DNA from 4 places in the Halomonas sp. R57-5 genome. Region 1 is predicted to be linked to each of the others. Evidence: predicted binding sites of a transcription regulator. Region 1 holds the regulator's gene; each other region holds the start of a gene.
The links. The regulator sigma-54, encoded in region 1, starts transcription at its own class of promoters, with help from an activator protein. The targets are predictions, from matches to a motif close to TGGCACNNNNNTTGCTNT.
Positions count from the first base shown of each region.

Region 2: a site for sigma-54 is predicted at 3,737-3,754, ahead of HALO_RS16300 (sugar phosphorylase). Genes of this name have one in related genera too.
Region 3: a site for sigma-54 is predicted at 1,152-1,169, ahead of HALO_RS02500 (MSMEG_0572/Sll0783 family nitrogen starvation response protein). Genes of this name have one in related genera too.
Region 4: a site for sigma-54 is predicted at 1,116-1,133, ahead of HALO_RS03635 (NCS1 family nucleobase:cation symporter-1). Genes of this name have one in related genera too.

Region 1 covers NZ_LN813019.1:3,190,432-3,195,641, reverse strand. The annotation lists gene pmbA (metalloprotease PmbA) at 1-75, shown strand, start outside; gene HALO_RS14775 (HPr family phosphocarrier protein) at 96-365, opposite strand; gene rapZ (RNase adapter RapZ) at 411-1,343, opposite strand; gene HALO_RS14765 (PTS sugar transporter subunit IIA) at 1,435-1,905, opposite strand; gene hpf (ribosome hibernation-promoting factor, HPF/YfiA family) at 1,910-2,218, opposite strand; gene HALO_RS14755 (RNA polymerase factor sigma-54) at 2,317-3,729, opposite strand; gene lptB (LPS export ABC transporter ATP-binding protein) at 3,894-4,643, opposite strand; gene lptA (lipopolysaccharide transport periplasmic protein LptA) at 4,655-5,149, opposite strand; gene lptC (LPS export ABC transporter periplasmic protein LptC) at 5,161-5,210, opposite strand, start outside.
Region 2 covers NZ_LN813019.1:3,553,231-3,558,440, reverse strand. The annotation lists gene HALO_RS16315 (c-type cytochrome) at 1-71, shown strand, start outside; gene dsbG (thiol:disulfide interchange protein DsbG) at 128-907, opposite strand; gene HALO_RS16305 (TlpA disulfide reductase family protein) at 988-1,803, opposite strand; gene HALO_RS16300 (sugar phosphorylase) at 1,938-3,704, opposite strand; gene nrdR (transcriptional regulator NrdR) at 3,915-4,394, shown strand; gene ribD (bifunctional diaminohydroxyphosphoribosylaminopyrimidine deaminase/5-amino-6-(5-phosphoribosylamino)uracil reductase RibD) at 4,391-5,210, shown strand, end outside.
Region 3 covers NZ_LN813019.1:546,703-550,727, forward strand. The annotation lists gene HALO_RS02495 (Nit6803 family nitrilase) at 1-583, opposite strand, end outside; gene HALO_RS02500 (MSMEG_0572/Sll0783 family nitrogen starvation response protein) at 598-1,080, opposite strand; gene HALO_RS02505 (aminotransferase-like domain-containing protein) at 1,440-2,837, shown strand; gene HALO_RS02510 (hypothetical protein) at 3,133-3,774, shown strand; gene HALO_RS02515 (zinc ABC transporter substrate-binding protein) at 3,771-4,025, opposite strand, start outside.
Region 4 covers NZ_LN813019.1:804,739-809,023, forward strand. The annotation lists gene HALO_RS03630 (nitrilase-related carbon-nitrogen hydrolase) at 1-652, opposite strand, end outside; gene HALO_RS03635 (NCS1 family nucleobase:cation symporter-1) at 1,224-2,741, shown strand; gene HALO_RS03640 (LysR family transcriptional regulator) at 2,775-3,677, opposite strand; gene HALO_RS03645 (bifunctional diguanylate cyclase/phosphodiesterase) at 3,881-4,285, shown strand, end outside.

The DNA of each region.
Region 1 (5,210 bases):
GATGACACCGATACCCGTGGCAGTGTTCACACGGGTAGCTGGTTAATCGATGCCATGACGGTAGCCGGTGACTAAGTCCAAATAGCCAAGTGCGGCTACTGATCTTCCTCGAAACGCGCGTCGAACAGCGCTTGAATAGCTTCAAGTGCCTGTTCGGCGTCATCACCTTCGGCGCTGATCGTTAGCTCGGTACCGCAAGGGGCGGCGAGCATCAGCAGCGACATGATGTTGGCGGCGTCGGCAACCTGTTGCTGTTTGTAAACACGTATTTTAGCCGAGAACTGTTGGCCGCATTTGACCAGTTTTGTCGCTGCGCGCGCGTGTAGCCCGCGTTGATTGGTGAGTGTAAGTATTCTTTCTGGCACCCTGGTTCCTTTTCGCCGAGTGGTGTCATTAATGGATAGGCGCTCTTAAGAAGTCTCTTCTCGCTCGTTGTTTGGAGTAGCGCTGAGGAGAGGGGCCGCCGACTGATCGCTTAAGGTGTAGTGCAGCCCCAGCTCACGGTGGCGTAATTGAACGTCGCCCATGCTGGTGGCCAGCCTTTCTGCCAGCTTCTCGACCATATAGACCGAGCGGTGTTGGCCACCGGTGCAGCCAATCGCGATAGTCATGTAGCTGCGTTGGCTATTCTGGTAAGCGGGTAGCCAACGCTCTAGCCAAGCCAGAATGTCGTCGCTCATGGCGTCAACAATGGGATAGCCGCTCAAAAAAGCCACAATCTCAGCGTCGCGGCCGGTGAACTGGCGTAGCGTTGGGTCCCAGTAAGGGTTCGGCAGACAGCGCACGTCGAAGACCAAATCAGCGTCTAACGGCACGCCGCGTTTATAACCAAACGACTCAAGGGTCAGCGTTAGCTTATCGCGGCGCTGGTGCGCTACCTGGTCGGTAATGCGACGGCGCAAATCGTGTACCGATAAGCGAGATGTATCGATCAATAGATCGGCTAGATCGCGAATATCCTCCAGCGTCTCCTCTTCTTTATTGATCGCCTCTTCCAGGGTCATCTCGCTATCCCGAGTCAGCGGATGGCGTCGCCGGGTAGCGGAGTAACGCTCAAGCAGGATACGGGCATCGGTGGTCAAGTAAATAACTTGAAAATCGATTTTACGCTGGCGCAACTCTTCTAACAAAGACGGTAGGCGCTCCAGCGCTCCCGGCAAATTACGGGCATCGATACTGACCGCCAAGTGAGCGCGGTCACCCTGGTCGCGTAATTCGTCCACCAACGAGCCCAGCAGCATAGCGGGGAGGTTATCAATCGCATAATAGCCAAGGTCCTCCAGCGCCTGTAGAGCGATAGATTTGCCTGACCCGGAGCGGCCGCTAATGATCACCAGTTGCATAGAGTCTCTCTTTGCTTTGGTCAAGCTGCGTTGAGGGTGGTGAGCGAAACATTACCTGCCGTAACGAACCTTAAAACAGGTTTGAAGACCGTTAGGCCGCGGATTGCTCACGAATTTTGGCGGTAATCAGCTCAAGTAGCTCGCGCTGACTGGCTGCTTTACGCAGCTGCTGGCGTGTATCCGCATCATTCATGATGGTCGCTACTTGGCCGAGCAGAGAGAGGTGTGTGTCATCTGCTTCTTCAGGTACCAGCAGGACAAACACCAGATCTACCGGGTCTCCGTCGATAGCGTCAAAATCAATCGCTTCTGAGAGTTTTAAAAAACCAGCGATAGGGGCGGTGCAGTGGGGGCTGCGCGCATGGGGAATAGCCACGCCGTTACCGATACCGGTACTGCCTAAGCGCTCGCGGCCGATTAGACGGCTAAACACTTCTTGGCTGTCCAGGCTGGGGATATTTTGCGCGATAAAGGTGCTGTAAAACTCCAGCACCCTTTTTTTGCTGCCCCCGGGTACGTCAAAAAGAACGCGCTCCGGGGGGAGTATGGTTTCCAACGTCATTGAATTAACGCACACCTGCGCCTTGGGCGCGAGCTTGTGCTTTTTCCTTGTGTTTAACGAGTTGACGGTCGATTTTATCCGCTAGGGCGTCGATAGCGGCGTACATATCACTGTCGAGGGCTTCCGCATGTAAGTCAGCACCTGCGGCGTGCAGCGTACAAGCGGCCTGCTGGCGCTCTTTCTCCACTGATAAGGTGACTTGCACCGTGGTTATATTGTCGTAATGGCGCTCTACACGCTCAAGCTTTTCGTTGACATAGTCACGCAAGGCGTCAGTCAGTTCTACGTGATGACCAGTGATATTTACTTGCATTGACGTGCTCCTTATCCATCGGACTGTACTTCGATTGTAACCCTTTTTGCCGCGTTGCAAAGCCCTTGTCGAGAGATTCGCTGCAACGTCGACAGAACCTAGCGTAAACGACGTCGCTCACTGGAGGAAGGAATGCCCATGGCCTCGCGATATTTAGCCACCGTACGCCGCGCTACTTGAATCCCTCCTTCGCCTAATAGCGTGACTAGGCGGCTGTCTGAGAGCGGCTTGCCGGGTGGCTCCTCTTGAATCAATTTCTTGAGTCGCGCGCGGATGGCGGTGCTGGAGTGACTGTCGCCATCTTGACCGCTCACCTGACTTGAGAAAAAGTACTTGAGCTCGAACACGCCCCGGGGGGTATGGATATATTTTTGCGTCGTGACCCGTGAAATCGTCGATTCGTGCATCTCCACAGCTTCGGCAATATCGGCCAGTATCAGCGGTTTCATGGCTTCTTCGCCGTGCTCTAAAAAGCCAATCTGGCGGGTGATGATTTCGCGCCCCACGCGTAGCAGCGTATCGTTACGGCTCGAGAGGCTCTTAATCAGCCAGCGCGCTTCCTGTAGGTGCTCTTTGAGAAACTGGTTGTCATCGCTTTTGTCCGCACGCTTAATCAAACTGGCGTAGTCGGGCTGAATGCGCAGCCGTGGCAGGGCCTCTGGGTTGAGTTCTAAATGCCAGCCTTCGTGGTCGTGGCGGACGACCAGGTCGGGGGTTACATAGCTGTCATCGGTGTCGCCGTAGGCGCTGCCTGGGCGGGGGTCGAGGCTGCGAATAAGTAGGATAACATCGGCCAGCTGTTGGTCATCGAGCCCCAGGCGGCGCTTTAGCAGGCGCATGTCATCCTTACCAAGCGCTTCGAGGAACTGCCGCACTAGGCGGCGGGCGGGAACCAGTAGCGGCGTATCATCGGGCAGGGCGGCGAGCTGCAGCATCAGGCATTCACGCAGGTCGCGGGCAAAGATACCGGTTGGCTCAAACTGCTGGAGTTTGAGCAGAATGGTTTCTACCTCGCGTTGGCTAAGCCCGTCAATGCCCTGGGCACGCAGGCCCTCACGAATATCGTTAAGCGGCTGGGTTAAGTAGCCGTTGGCGTCGAGCGCGTCGATTAAGCTCTCTGCGACAAGCTGTTCGCGGGCGCTAAAGTCGGTCATGGCAAGCTGCCATAGTAGGTGCCCATGCAGGCTCTGCCCGGCTGCCTGACGCTCAAAATCAGGGCCTTCGCTGCTGCCGCCCTGGCTACCCATATCTTGATAGGTATCTGACCAGTCGCTATCTACTGAGAGTTCAGTGGGGATGCCCTCTGACCACTCTTCTTCCTTAGGCTCGCTGACAGCCTGCTCACCAAATTCATCTTCCTGCTCCAGCATGGGATTGGCATCTAGGGCCTGCTGAATTTCTTGACGAAGGTCCAGCGTCGAGAGTTGCAACAGCGCAATCGCCTGTTGCAACTGGGGCGTCATGGTCAGCTGTGTGCCGATACGCAGTTGGAGAGAAGCTTTCATGACCATCTGAGAACCACTCGTTAATCAGAATGCTCCACCCTAGTGCGAGTGAGTGTCTGGTGCAAGTGCAATAAGCATGCCATTGGTAGTAAAGTTGTTGCAGAGCGCTATTTACAGAACCAAAAAATAGGTTTATGGGCAGGCGGTGATTGTAGGCATAGCTGATCAGTTTAAAGGCGAAAATCAGCACCCAGATATACGTCTCTGACCTTCTGATTATCGAGAATGGCACTGGGTGAACCGCTGGCAATGATTTGCCCATCACCAACGATATAGGCGATATCGCAAATATCGAGGGTTTCACGCACGTTGTGATCGGTGATCAGTACGCCAATATGACGTTGCTTCAGCGCACGAATGATGGTTTTGATCTCGCCTACCGAAATAGGGTCGACGCCAGCAAAGGGCTCATCCAGTAAAATAAAGGCAGGGTCAGTGGCCAGCGAGCGGGCAATTTCTACACGCCTGCGCTCACCGCCCGAAAGGCTCATGCCAAGGTTGTCGCGGATGTGGGTGATATGAAAGTCTTCGAGTAGCGCTTCCAGGCGCTGTTCGCGTCCTGTGCGGTCAAGTTCTTTGCGCGTCTCGAGTATCGCCATAATGTTATCGGCAACCGATAGTTTGCGAAAAATAGACGCCTCTTGGGGGAGGTAGCCAATACCCGCCGCTGCGCGCTCGTGCATCGGCGCACGGGTTAAATCCACCGCATCGATTCCGACCTTGCCAGCATCGGATTTCACCAGCCCGACAATCATGTAGAACGAGGTGGTTTTACCTGCGCCGTTGGGGCCCAGTAGGCCAACAATGCTGCCTTGGGAGATCTCTAAATTGATGTCTTTGACCACTCGGCGGCGCTTGTAGCTTTTCGCCAGGTGGTGGGCATACAGGGTTTTGATCGGCGCAGTGTCAGCAGTTGCCACAGCTTGGCTCCCTATTGTTCAGGCTGAATAGTCATACGAATGCGCTGGGGCTCACTGCCGTCAACGTCAGAGCGCGCTTGAATCACTTCGCGGTCAATAAAATACTCAAGGCGCCCACCGCTAAAGGTATCTTCTTGTTGGATCAGTTCGGCTTGGTCGATTAGCTCTACGCGGCGCTCGGCGACGTGGTAAATAATCCGTCGCGCCCAACCTTCCGTCGGGCCATCTTGCCCTTCGGCTTGATGGCGCAGGTAGGCGCGCTCGCCGGTGGCTGTTGCCGTCGAGAGTTCGCCAGCCGCGTTGCGTTCGATCTCTACCCGCTCGCCGCGCAGCTGCATCTCGCCCTGACGAATATCCACATTCCCGGTATAAACGGCGGTGCCCGCCCGTTGGTCGAGATCTAAACGGTCGGCTTCGACTTCCACCGGAGCCTGTTGTGAGGTTTGGGCCAGTGCCAGTAGCGGCATCGCGAGCGCAAAAAGGGCTGTGTAAATAAGTGCTTTCATGACAATTCCTATTAGCGTTGCGTGGCCGGGGGGTGCGTGCCGCGCACATTATCAGTTAGCC
Region 2 (5,210 bases), 360 kb from region 1:
TCGGGGAGAAGGGCGACATTAAACCCTGGAACGTCGGCATGCCGCGGTTTGAAAACCTTTCCGAGGAGTAAGCTAGGGAGACGAATGTAGCATTGAGGAGGCCGCTTTAGCGGCCTCCTGCAACCCTCTATGGCGCTTCGCTGCCCATCATGTCGATCAGCCGCTCATCACTGGGCATGCCCTGAATGCGGTCAAGGCGTACGCTGCCATTCTCTGTTTCACGCTGAAAAACCGAGGTGGGCGTGGCATACAGCCCTAACTCCTCGAACAGCTGGTTATTGGCATACACCTGCTCTTCAATTTCCCTTGGTTGGGCGCTGGCTTCGATTTCTTGCTGGCCACTTTCATGGGCATGCAGCGTCGCTGCCGGGTCATCGGCTCCGAGTATGGCGGCTGCTTTTCCAGGGCTGTCGGGCGCTAAGATACCTACCATAATATGACGTAGCTGCACTTCACCTGCTTCCACCCAGGGGCGAACGTCTTGCCACATTTGACGGCAGTAGGGGCAGTTGGCATCTGTAAAGGTGTAAATCACCCGGGGAGCATCAACGTCGCCATCTTGAACCCAGTGGCTTTCGCTTAATAGTTGCCAGGTTTGTGCCTCTAGCGGTGCACGTACATGCTCATCCAACTGCGCTTCGGTAAGGTCATTGCCCTCGCTATCCATTAACGTACCCACTACGGCGTGCTCGCCATCTGGCGTCAGATAAATCGCCATGTCCTGGCCCTGCACGCTGGCGCCATAGCCGCGCAACCCGCCGGGGGCATCGAATTGGCCATGAATCTCCAAGCCTTGGTTGGCAAGCGCCTGGATAGGGGCGGGGAGCTCGTCGGCAGCGCTCGCAGAGGTGCCTACCAATCCTGCCAGTAACAAAAAGCCGCTAATGGTGTTTCGGGTTAATTGCATTACAACGTCCTGTTTTAATGATATGGCGTTAAAAAAATGGGGTGAAAAAAGTAGCAGAAGGCGCTTGATAAGAGAGCAGGTCAGCGCAAACGTTCTAACCCACGCCGCAAAGTAGCGCTGGAAAGCTCGCCAAAGTGCGTATTGACTAGGTTTCCATCCGCATCATAAAAAAGCGTGGTTGGCATGGCGTGAGCCCCGGTGGCTTGGCCAACCGCATTGCGGGGGTCAAGCCATATGTTGTCCAGCGAGAAGTCGTGTTCACTCATAAACGCCTCAATATGGGCAGCTGACTCCCCTTGATTCACGAATACGAAGGTGATGTCTGTTTCATTAGTTTGGGCCTGTTCAAAAACCGGCATTTCGCGGATGCACGGCGGGCACCAACTGGCCCATAGGTTTACCACCATAGGTTGTTGGTTTTGTCGCGACATTTGCGGTAGATCGATGGACTCACCTGCGTGGGTAGTCAGCGCGATATCCGGTAACGGGCGAGATTGGTGCTCTATTAGGGTAGCGCTACCCGCAGCCAGCCCCCACACAAGGCCGCCAGCCAATAGTGCGCCAGTCAGCGGAAACCGCTGGTGTGGTGAGCGCCATAAAACCCAACTGGCATACGCAAGGCCGATAACGATACCGCCAACAATATCAAAACCGCCATCGCGAATATCCAGGCGGGAAAGCAGGCCGTCATACTCGCCCCAGTAACGCACCACGAAGACCAGGCGGGCGCCTATAAAAGCGACAAACAGCAGAGTGAATAGCGTATCGCTAACAGACACCCCATGACGGCGCCCCAGCAGCGCACCGGCAAGCAGCGCCAATAAAAAAGCCAAGCCAATCAAGAGCTGGTGGATACTAAAGCCCATTGGGCCCAGGGCAACACTCTGTTGCAACATAAGAAAAAATAACCCCTAGAATAAAGCTGTGCGGGCATTGTCGCAGCACGACATTATTTAGGGATTAGGTGTTTTATACCTGGGGCGATATGTCGCAATTGGCGGTTTTTGAAGCTTTAGGCTTCTCGACGGTATTAACGATCAGCCACTAACCAGCGTACGGCGTAAGGCGGCAGCGAACCTTCGGCGCTCCAGGGGTTAGCAGGATCCAGCGCTTGCCAGGCGTGTTTTTCAAGTGCCTGGGTAACTGCCTCACCCATATTCTCTAAAGGAAGCGGTAGGTCGGTGACGTTATACAGCGCTAGCAGCCGGCGACCATCGTGGAGCGGGCCGCGCTCTACTGCCAACAGTTCCGGTGCTGAGACCACAACCCGTTGAGCGGCATTGGGGTGAAAGCAGGGCTCCTTGCGGCGCTGGTCTAATAGCCGGTTTAAGGCGTGGAAAACATCGTGAGTGGGCGTCGACGGGCTATCGAGTAGGAGGTCAAGCTCGCTGCGCTGCCAGCGCCGACGGTTGATCGAGCGCAGGCGCCCGCTGCGCTCAACGCCTTCCACGTCATTGAGGGTGCCTGTCAGGGTGTGAATATACAGCGCGGGTATGCCCTGCAAACTCAACATAATCGCCTGGCTGCATAGAAAGCGCGCAATCTGCCATGGGTCGGGACCACGGCGGGTGCCGCGCATGGCTTCAAACCAGGTGATATTGATCTCATAGGGCGTATCGCTGCCATCCGGGTTACTGCGCATGCTGACAAAGCCGCCGAATTTGTGCATCAGCTCCAGCAGTGCATCGCGCTCGTGATCGGGCAGCAAGCCTTCCAGTGGGCGCACGCCGATTCCGTCGTGACTGGCGGTAAAGTTGAGGTAGGTGCAGTGGTCAGGCAGGACGGGAAGGCTGGCAAGCCAAGTTTGCAGGGTGCTCGCTTCACCACGGGTGAGGGTATGCAACAGCAGGGGAGGAAGGGCAAATTGATACACCATATGGGCTTCGTCGGGCTCTCCTTCCGCAAGACGATCTAAGCCAAAATAACTGATGTTTTCCTGGTGGGGCACATTGGTTTCGGTAATCAGCAGAGTGCCTGGCGCCACGTGATCCACAATCGCCCGCAGCAGCCGCACCACGGTGTGGGTTTCCGGCAGATGAATGCAGGCGGTACCCAATTTCTTCCACAGAAAGGCCACCGCATCCAGACGCACAATCCGCGTGCCTTGCTCCAGGTAGAACAGCAAAATACCCACGAACTCGAGCAGCACATCCGGGTTTTCAAAGTTTAGATCAAGCTGGTCTTCGGAGAATGTCGCCCACAGATAGCGAGTGCCGCGCCGGGTGGAAATAGGGACTAGCAGTGGGCTGCTGCGTGGTCGCACCACCTGGGAGACATCGGTATCCGGGTCGACCTCGATAAAGTAGTCGCGCCCCGGCAGGCTGCCGCTCAGGTAATCGACAAACCAGAGAGACTCCCTTGAAACGTGGTTGAGCACCAGGTCGGCCATTAAGTGATAATGGCTGGCCAGCTCGCGGATATGCGACCAGTCGCCGAGATCGGTGTTCACTTCCCGATAGTGGATCACCGAAAAACCGTCGTCGCTGCTCCAAGGAAAGAAAGGCAAAACGTGCACGCCGCTGATGCGATCGCCCAGCCGGGCTTGAAGAAAATCGCTAAGCACTGCCAGCGGTGGCTCGCCCTCTTCAATAATCGAGTCCCCATAGCTGATCACCCACTGGTCCTTTTCGCTCCAGGAAGGTGCGTTATTAGCGTTGGCTTCCACGGCGTTGGGTGAAAATGGGGCAAGCGACTGGAAATGTGCCAGGCGCTGGTTTAAACGGCGCTGCACTTCGCCTGCACGGGGCCCGTAAAGGTGGCTGAGATAGGCGTGAACGGTCTGCTCAAAGGGGGGCATGGGTGACTCCTGATAAACAATCTGCCACAAACGCTGCAGCTTGTGTGCCAAATCGTTACAATACGAGGTTGATACCGCGTTTAAACGCTAAGATATATTAGCTTGTGGCAGTTGCTACTGCGAAACGCCATTAATAGCACACACATTGACAGGTTATAACACGCTAACTCGTGGGGCACGCCGACACGAGCTGACAACAGGTTGACCGCCATGCATTGCCCTTTTTGTGGTGCAAACGATACTCGAGTGACCGATTCGCGGCTGGTAGCCGATGGCGACCAGGTGCGCCGTCGCCGCCAGTGTGCGAGCTGCCAAGAGCGCTTTACCACCTACGAAACCGCTGAATTGGTCATGCCGCGAGTGGTGAAGTCTGACGACTCACGGGAGAGCTTTAACGAAGCCAAATTGCGGGCAGGCATGCTGCGCGCACTGGAAAAACGCCCGGTCAGTGCTGAAGCCATTGAAGCGGCGGTGGAGCGCATTCGTCAAACGCTGCGCGCTCGGGGCGATCGTGAGATCAACGCCCGGGATATCGGTGAGTCGGTCATGCAAGCGCTTAAAACCCTTGATCACGTGGCTTATATCCGCTTTGCCTCGGTGTATCGCAAGTTCCAGGATCTGGATGAATTTCGCGCTGAGATTGATCGGCTTTCCCAAGAGCCCTCAAACAAGAGCGGACCGTCAAAATGAGCAGCGATTTTAGCCACGCCGACCACCGCTATATGGCGCGGGCGCTGCAACTGGCGCAAAAGGGCTTATACACTACTGATCCGAACCCGCGGGTCGGCTGTGTGATTGTGCGTGATGAGCAGATTGTCGGTGAAGGCTTTCATCGGTGTGCCGGTGAMCCCCATGCCGAAATCCACGCTTTAAATGCCGCCGGTGAGCGGGCCCAGGGGGCGACCGCCTACGTGACTCTGGAGCCCTGTTCCCACACCGGGCGCACCGGGCCCTGTGCGGTAGCATTGAAGGAGGCCAGCGTGTCACGGGTAGTGATCGCGATGGTGGATCCTAACCCCCAGGTGAGCGGTCGCGGCATTCGCATGCTTGAAGAGGGCGGTGTCGAGGTTGCTGTGGGCTTGCTTGAGAGTGAAGCGCGCGGGTTAAACCCCGGCTTTATTGCTCGCATGACCCAACAGCGTCCCTTTGTGCGCCTGAAAATGGCGATGAGTTTAGACGGCCGTACCGCCATGGGATCCGGGGAGTCCCAGTGGATTACCGGGCCCGAAGCGCGAACACAGGTGCAGCGGCTGCGGGCGCGCTCCAGCGCCATATTGAGCGGTGTGGAGTCGCTTATTATGGACGACTCACGGCTAACGCTACGCAAAGAGCAGCTGCACCTCGATAATGTTGACGACGTGGTTCGCCGCCAGCCTCTGCGGGTGATTTTAGATACCCACTTGCGCTTACCCCTGGCGGCGGCCTGTTTAAGCGAACCAGGGCGGACGCTAGTGATCACCACGCCAGAGCACGCGGAGGAGAAGCGCGAACGGCTAATCCAAGCGG
Region 3 (4,025 bases), 2.4 Mb from region 1:
AGCCAGGAAACTGGCTGCAGTGGATCTGCTCGTGCTGGGTCATCAGGGCATAACGTGCCAACGGATTGTAGTGCTCCCAGCAGGCCAGGGCGCCAACACGGCCCACGGCGCTATCCACTACCTTCAAGCCCGAGGCATCGCCCTGGCCCCAAATCATGCGTTCGTGGTAGGTCGGCGTGAGCTTTCGGCGTTTCAGCAACAGACGCCCGTCGCTATCAAAGATCAGTTGAGTATTGTAGAGGGTGCCATGATCACGCTCATTAACGCCAAGCACGACGACGATGCTCAGGGTGCGAGCGCGCTCAGCGACAGCATCAGTGATCGGGCCTGGTACCACCACGGCCTGTTCATACAGCCGTAAGTGCTCGGCGCCACAGGCCACGGCGGGGTAGACAAATGAAAAGTACGGATAGTAGGGAACGAAGGTTTCGGGGAACACGATCAGCTCAGCCCCCTTGCTGGCCGCTTCGTCGATTGCATCCAGTACCTTGACCAGCGTGCCGCCAACACTCTCAAGATCGGGAGAAAGCTGAGCGGCAGCGGCCCGCACTATGGTCGTTCCTGTCATGTTTGCTTGTGCCATGACCGCTGCTCCCCTTAGACCGTCCAGGTATCGATGATCAGTGCATCGTCGCGCACGTGAAGCAGCTTGAGGTCAAGCACATCCAGTGGATTGATCGCGCGGATGCCCTCAATGAGTGACGGTTCGCCATGACCATAGAGMGCTTGAAGAGCAAAGCGGCAGGCGTAGACCTTGCCTCCCTCGGCCATAAACTTGGTCAACTGATTGTTGAAGTTCATGTGGCCGGGGAACGCTTCATCACCCAGGGTGGGGAAGCCCCGCTGTACGCCCAAAGTGACCCCGGGGCCATACAGTAAGATGGAGGTTTCAAAGCCTTTACGCAGCAAACGCGTTGCCTGCAGCATATTCACGAAGCCGATCGACCCCTCAAAGGCAACCGTATGAAAAGTTACCAGGGCTTTTTCGCCTGGTTTCGCTTTTACGTCTTCAAAAACCTTCTCTTCGTAGTCGACCAGAAAATCGCCTTTCTTGTTGAGTGGTTGCGTCACTGTAGGCATGTCTAAGCTCCGTTTATTGCGAGTGGGAGAGTCGTTAACCGCCGTGCTTACACAAGCGGTACGATCAATACGGAGCAATCGACGTGCCAATTGATATGCTTATTGATCCAATCAATTGTCGATCATGTAGGTCGCTCTAAGCCTAAAAATTGACCAAATTTTTAGGCTAAAAAAATAATAAAAGGCTAATGTTTCAAAAAAACTGTGTTTTTCACCTTATTTGTGCAATGAAAGTGTGTTTTGCACCATTAAGTACATATGCAATCAATTTTTTATTTGTGCAATCTTTAGCCCATCAGTGATAAGTTTTGGTCGATAAGAAGAGTAGGTAACAATGTTTATTTAACGACGGAGAAGATATGCATACATCTGAGCTGGAACGCTGGCGAAAACGTTTAGACAAGGAGGTCAGCCAGCCAGCTTATCGTCTGGTCGCTGAATTGATTGCTGAAGATATCGGTAGTGGTCGGCTGCAGCCCCGCGAGCGACTGCCCCCGCTGAGAGAACTGGCGGGGGCTTTGAGTATCAATTACACGACGGCGGCGCGTGCCTATAACGAAGCTAAGCTGCGAGGCTTGATTGACTCGCATCCGGGCTCGGGCACTTTTATTAAAGGTAAGGCAGTGTCAGTGAAGCCGAGCAGTGGTTATGAGATGACCATGAACCTAATGATTGAGCCCGCTATACCGACGTTGATTGAACGAGTACGCGATAGCGCTATCTCGGTGTTGGCCCAGCGTGATCTTTACTCACTGCTGCGTTATCAAACCTTTGGTGGCAGCCATCATGACCGTGTGGCTGCGCTCCAATGGCTGGATCGGCGGCTGGACAACACGACACTGGAACAGGTCTTGATATGCCCCGGTATTCACAGCGGCCTGGTTGGGCTACTGATGCAGTTGGTAGCCCCAGGTCAGCTAATTTGTGTCGAAAGCCTGGTCTACCCCGGCCTAAAGGCTATTGCGGCCCAGCTCGGGCTGACCCTGCATTCATTGGAGCGTGACTCCGATGGCCCTCTTGTTCGCTCCTTCGAGGATATCTGTAAGCAGGGTCAAGTGGCCGTTTTGTACATTAATCCCACCATCCAAAACCCCACGACGACGACTATTCCCTTGGGGCGTCGTGAAGCTTTGGCCGATGTTGCCTTGCGCTATAGCATCCCGATTATTGAAGATGATGCTTACACCATGCTCAGCGAAGAGAAGATCGTCCCTATTGCTAACTTGGCCCCTGAGCTCACTTACTATCTGACGGGGACTGCCAAGTGTTTTGGCCCCGGTTTGCGATCAGGATTCCTACACGCCCCCACCAAGCGACAGGCGCAGAGAACCGCTGGGGCGCTTCGAGCCACCTCGGTGATGTCCAGCCCGCTGATTGACGCCCTGGTCACTGAGTGGATAACCGATGGGACGGCAGATGCCATGCTTAAAGCGATCCGTATCGAGGCCATTGCCCGCCTTGAAATAGCCGAGAAGATTCTGGGACGTCAGCGCATCGTGTCTGCCAAAGGTGCTTTCCACCTATGGCTCAAGCTGCCCAAGCACTCTGGCTGGAACCCTTCAGAGCTGGCGGTGCAATTACGTTCACATGGCGTTAGTGCGGTTGCCAGCGCTGCTTTTAGTACCGACAACCATCCCCCTGAAGCTCTGCGCTTGTGCTTCGGTGGTCAACTGACAAGAGAGGACTGGGAGGAAAGGCTGCATTATGTGGCGGATATCATCGACCAGCCTGCCTATCTGTCATCTCTGACGATGTAACCTTGGTCAACTGTCCTCGTGACGGTTTGGTATTGATTAGCCAGACGAATAGTAAAAGCAGTTTAACGCCCATTATCTTCGGCGATAAGTGGCTAGGGGTTCTTATCTCCTTATTTTAATGCACGCTGTGGAGCACTACCACGGTTGCGATCCGTCGTCTGATCCGGCTTTTTTGAGGCTTTCTGAGCCTGTACTTGTCAGCTGTGCATAGGCATAGTCCTTAAGTTAGTTTGAACGCTAACAAAGCAATTTATCGCCTAGCTGGTTCGGTTTTGTTTAGGAGGTGCCCGTTAATATGTTGATATATATTGTCTTTTTGATGATCTTTGTGGGCGTGACCGCAGCTCTGTATCAGGTGTATGAAATTCATTACAACATCAACGTCGGCAACGATAAAAAGTTGTCGAAGGCTGATAAAAGCCACTTACAAGCGCTTTCTGACCAAGCCAAAACCGCCACGCAAACCCATGCCCGGCCAGACTTTGATCAAGCGGCAGCCAATGCCTTGAGCCCTAATCTCGATCGGGATATCGCACTGAAGGCTTTTGCTGAAGAGGAAAAAGGCGTCTACGCGATTCCTTTGTTGCGGCGTAAAGCGCGGTTGTGCTTTAACGGCGATAGCAGTGCGAATGTAAACAGCGTAAAAGTGCGTCACTTGCTGTTTTGGAAAACAACGCTGCCGCGTACCAATATACGCGCAGCGTTGATTACACTGGTCATTTTGAACTGTTTCTTGGTTCAGCTACTGGCTGCCATGAGTGTTTATACGCTGGGTTATCCAGTCTCGACACCTTGGCTGGCTTGGTTAAACGACCCCATGGCAGTAATGCTGCTGATTTATGCCTTTATCTTTGCTTCACTGCTTATTACGAAGTTTGATAGATATATGCACGACCTCTATCAACTCGGCAAGCTGTTTAAGAAAAAAGCTGTTTAGCCGTCGGTGCAGCGCGCAATCTCATTAGCCAGTTGTTCCAGCAACGCATCGTAAAGGCCAGCATCCAGCGTCAGACCCACGCCCAAGGGATCCATGACGCCGATATAAGCAGACGTATCGCCAAAGACATTATTAACCATCTGCGGATTGAACTGAGGTTCACTAAACACGCACTGGATATTTTCGTCATTCACCAGCGTCTGCAGTTCCTCAATACGCGCCGGGCTGGGTGACGATGCGTCGCCGATGGA
Region 4 (4,285 bases), 2.4 Mb from region 1:
CGCGGTTGATGGCAGCGATAAAACAGCCGTTGGCGGCGGCCGAGGCGGGCTGTTCAAGTTCCCATAAATATTGGGAAAGCCCTGCCACGGTGGCGGAGGGGTTGAAAATCACCTCGGCACCGTTAAGCGCCAGTGCCCGCCAGCCTTCAGGAAAGTGGCGGTCGTAGCAGATATACACGCCGATTTTGCCGTAGGCGGTATCGAATACCGGCCAGTTGGATTGCCCCGGTTTAAAGAAGAATTTTTCCCAAAAACCGGCCACTTGCGGGATATGGGTTTTATGGTATTTGCCCAGGTAGCTGCCGTCAGCGTCGAACACCGCTGCGGTGTTGTAATAAACACCGGTTTCGGTCTCTTCATACACCGGCACGATAATCACCATGCGATGCTCAGCGGCGAGTTTTTGCATCATCTGACAGGTAGGACCTTCCGGCACCCGCTCCGCGGCGGCGTACCATTTGCCGTCCTGGCTGGGGCAAAAGTAGGGTTGGTTAAACACTTCCTGGAAACACAGTACCTGTACGCCTTGATCAGCTGCTTGCTGAATCATCGGCAGATGCGCTTCGTTCATCGCATCGCGGATGGCTTCGGGTTCCAAATCGGTGCTGGTTTTCAGACCCATTTGAATCAAGCCTATTTTCATCTTCTGCATGAGACACTCCCTCTGATGTTTGATTCTGATTGTTGATTTAAAGCGTGTTCAGGCGTTGAGAATTAATATTATAAAGCTGACTAATCTGACAGCTTTTGTTGAAAGTATCGCTGGCTTGATGGTTTTAGCAAGTCTTAAAATGCGATTTTTACAATCACGTTTAACTCTTTGAGTTTGTTTGTTTTTATTGTTCTGTGCAGGAGTATTCACTTTTTTGGTGAACCCTTGCACCGTTTTGATTGATCTGTTTTTTTATTTTAAATCATGTGGTTAATATATTTTTAATGAATGAATGTCGTGTTTTTTTGTTTAATATTGGTGCAAATATTTTTTTTGACCTAGCTTTGTTTAATTGGTTTTTGTTTGAGGTGGGAAAGACGAAAAGGTAACAAGCTAACAATAATATTGTTGTCTATAAAGACAGCTTTTTAATCAACGAGTTAGTCGCCCTGCTTTTATGGGTAGGCACACTTATTGCTTCGCTTCTAAGAGCCATGATTTCTAAGCGTCTTTTCGAACAGCTCCACTGACCGTGGGAGTGATGGACAACGCAATGCTGAGGAGATAAAAAATGACCGAAACAACCTCTCAGATGGTGGATCGAGACGGACTGATAGAGCTTGATGTAGGGGACGACGTGCGCAGTAGTTCACGTTTTAATGAGGATATTGCCCCTACCCAGGCCAGCGAGCGTACCTGGAGTAAGTGGAATATTGCGGCGCTATGGGTAGGTATGTCGATCTGTGTGCCCACCTATACCTTGGGTGGGGTATTAACCGCTTACTTTGGGTTGAGCGTGAGGGAGGCCCTATTCGCCATTCTGTTAGCCAACGTGATCGTGCTGATTCCTCTCACCTTAAACGCCTTCCCCGGTACTAAGTTTGGGATCCCGTTTCCCGTGGTACTGCGCTCATCGTTCGGTATTTTAGGCTCCAACGTGCCTTGTCTGGTACGCGCCTTAGTCGGTTGCGGTTGGTTTGGTATTCAAACCATGTTTGGCGGGCTGGCCATTCATCTGCTGCTCTCTGAGTTAATTCCCGCTTGGGCTGCGCTTGGCGGCGTGGGCGAAGTGATCGGCTTTTTTGTCTTTGGCGCGATGAACCTCTATGTGGTCATTCGCGGGGCGGAGTCGATCAAGTGGCTGGAAACCCTGGCCGCACCGCTGCTGTTAGCCGTTGGGGTTGGGCTGATGATTTGGGCGTGGCCCAACATGTCAATGACCGAGCTATTAGCTCAGCCGCCGTCGCGGCCTGAAGGGGCATCGGTGTACGGTTATTTCTTCGCAGGCTTAACCGCCATGGTGGGTTTTTGGGCCACGCTATCGCTTAATATTCCCGATTTCAGTCGCTTTGCCAAAAGCCAAAAAGATCAGATCGTCGGCCAGGTTATCGGTCTGCCGCTGACGATGTTTTTCTTTGCCGCGCTGGGGGTGGTGTTAACTGCTGCATCCGAGACGCTGGTGGGCCAGACGGTTGCTGATCCAGTACGTTTGATTGGCTATATCGACAGCCCCTTCTGGGTGGTATTAGCGATGCTATTGATCATTATCGCCACGATTTCTACCAACACTGCCTCTAATATCGTCTCGCCGACCAATGATTTTCAGAATATCGCGCCTAAATTGATTAATCAGACCCGCGGTGTACTCATGACCGGTGCGGTAGGCGTGTTGCTGATGGGCTACGATCTGCTGCAAAAAGCGGGTGTTATCCCGCCTGGGGTTTCCCTTGAGCAGATGTACTCCAACTGGCTGCTGGGCTATTCAAGCCTACTCGGGCCCATCGCGGGGATTATGGCGGTGGATTACTTCCTGATTAAAAAGCAGCGTTTGGATATACCGAGCCTGTATATGGACAGCCATGCCTATCCTGCGGTCAACATCGCGGGTTTTATCGCTTTTGGCGTCCCGGTGTTGCTCACCTTAATTTCGCTGTTAACCGGCACGATGAACTGGTTCTATGATTACGGCTGGTTTACCGGTTCGGCGCTGGGGGCCATTGTTTACTATGTGGCAAGCCAAGTGCTGGCATCGTCGCCTCAGGCGGGGCCCGCGCCAATAATGGCGAGCGAGGCGACAGAGCAGAGTTAAACAACGAAACCCGGCTTCGTGCCGGGTTTTGCTTTAGCTGCTCTTGATTAAGCGCAGAAAAGCATCAACGACGCGGTTGGGGCGTCGGTCGTGGCGGGTAATCAGTACAAACGGAATGCGGTAGTGCTGGGTAGCGGCATGCAGTGCCCGCATCTTACCTGCGGCCACCCACTGTGCAGCGACATGCTCAGGCAGAAAGCCGATAAAGCGCCCGGTAAGAATCAAAAAAGCGGCGCCCTCGCGGTCAGAGGCCGAAGCGCGCAGGCTTAGCGCATCATGCGCTTGGCGTGCCTCAACCGGTAGCGGATAGCGAGGCGAAATAGCGGCCTGCTCGGTGATATCCGCAAAGCTGAGTGTATCATCGTGTTCGGCAAATAGCGGATGGCCAGCCGCGCAGTAAAGATACGATGGCTCATCATAGAGGTGGCGCGCTTCTAAACTGGTGGGCAAGTTAACCGCTGGCACTACACCTACATGCAAGTGGCCATCCATCACGCCGCGAATAACCGCATCCGAAGGCTCCATATGAATATGCAGTGTGACCTCATGCTCTGGCGCGCTAAGCTCAGCCAGCGCATTGGTCACGTGCATGGCGGGCAGCGTCACCAGGTTGTCGGTGATGCCGATATTCAGCTCACCTTTAATCGTTTGATGCAGGGCGTTAACGTCACTTTTGAAGGTTTCAAGCGCGGTCAATAATGTTAGTCCCGCTTGATAAATCTCTTTGCCCTCTTCGGTTAAACTAAACCCGCCACGCCCGCGCTGGCAGAGCGAAAAGCCCAGCCGTCCTTCCAGGTCGTTCATATGCTGGCTAATCGCCGAACGGCTAATCCCCAGCGTGGTTTCCGCCGCGGTAAAGCCGCCGCACTCAACGACCGTCTTAAAAATACGGATGAGGCGTATCTCGTAGTCGCTCATTTGGCCCAGTGATGCCATAACAATTCCCTGGTAGTCGGCTATCAACGCATAACGTCACGCTTTTCAGTGCATTAACGGTGATAAAAACTGATATACATCCTAAAAGCGCCGCGGCACTATCGGTCAAAGCGACGTGTCAACGCGCGCTATGTGTTGTTTATGGTTACTTTTTACACTGTATCAGGTGTCCCGATGGGTTACCTGAATAAGGCTTCTATGCGATGTCCGTGACTCCCATTAATGTAAATGATGATGTTTTGAAGGCTACCAAGACCTACCGCCAGCAGCGACGTCATGTGATTGCGTTATATCTGTTAGCTCTGTTCGTCATGGTGGTGCTGTTCGGTTGGTTGCTGAGTGAACAGCATAAGCAGGAAATTGAGGCCGCCGAATCACGTATTACCGCCCGCGCTAATGTGGTCACTGAGTGGGCGAAAGGCGTGTTCGCACAAAGCGGGCAAGCGCTGTTTGGGCTTGCGGAACTGCTAGCACTACAAGGGATGCCTGAGGGTGACAATATCCAGGCGTTTCAGCGCGCATTAGAAAACTTGACCCTGTATGTCCCTATGGTGGATGCAATCGCTGTTGTGGACTCTGAAGGGCGTTTAGTGGCGAGCGGTCGCGTC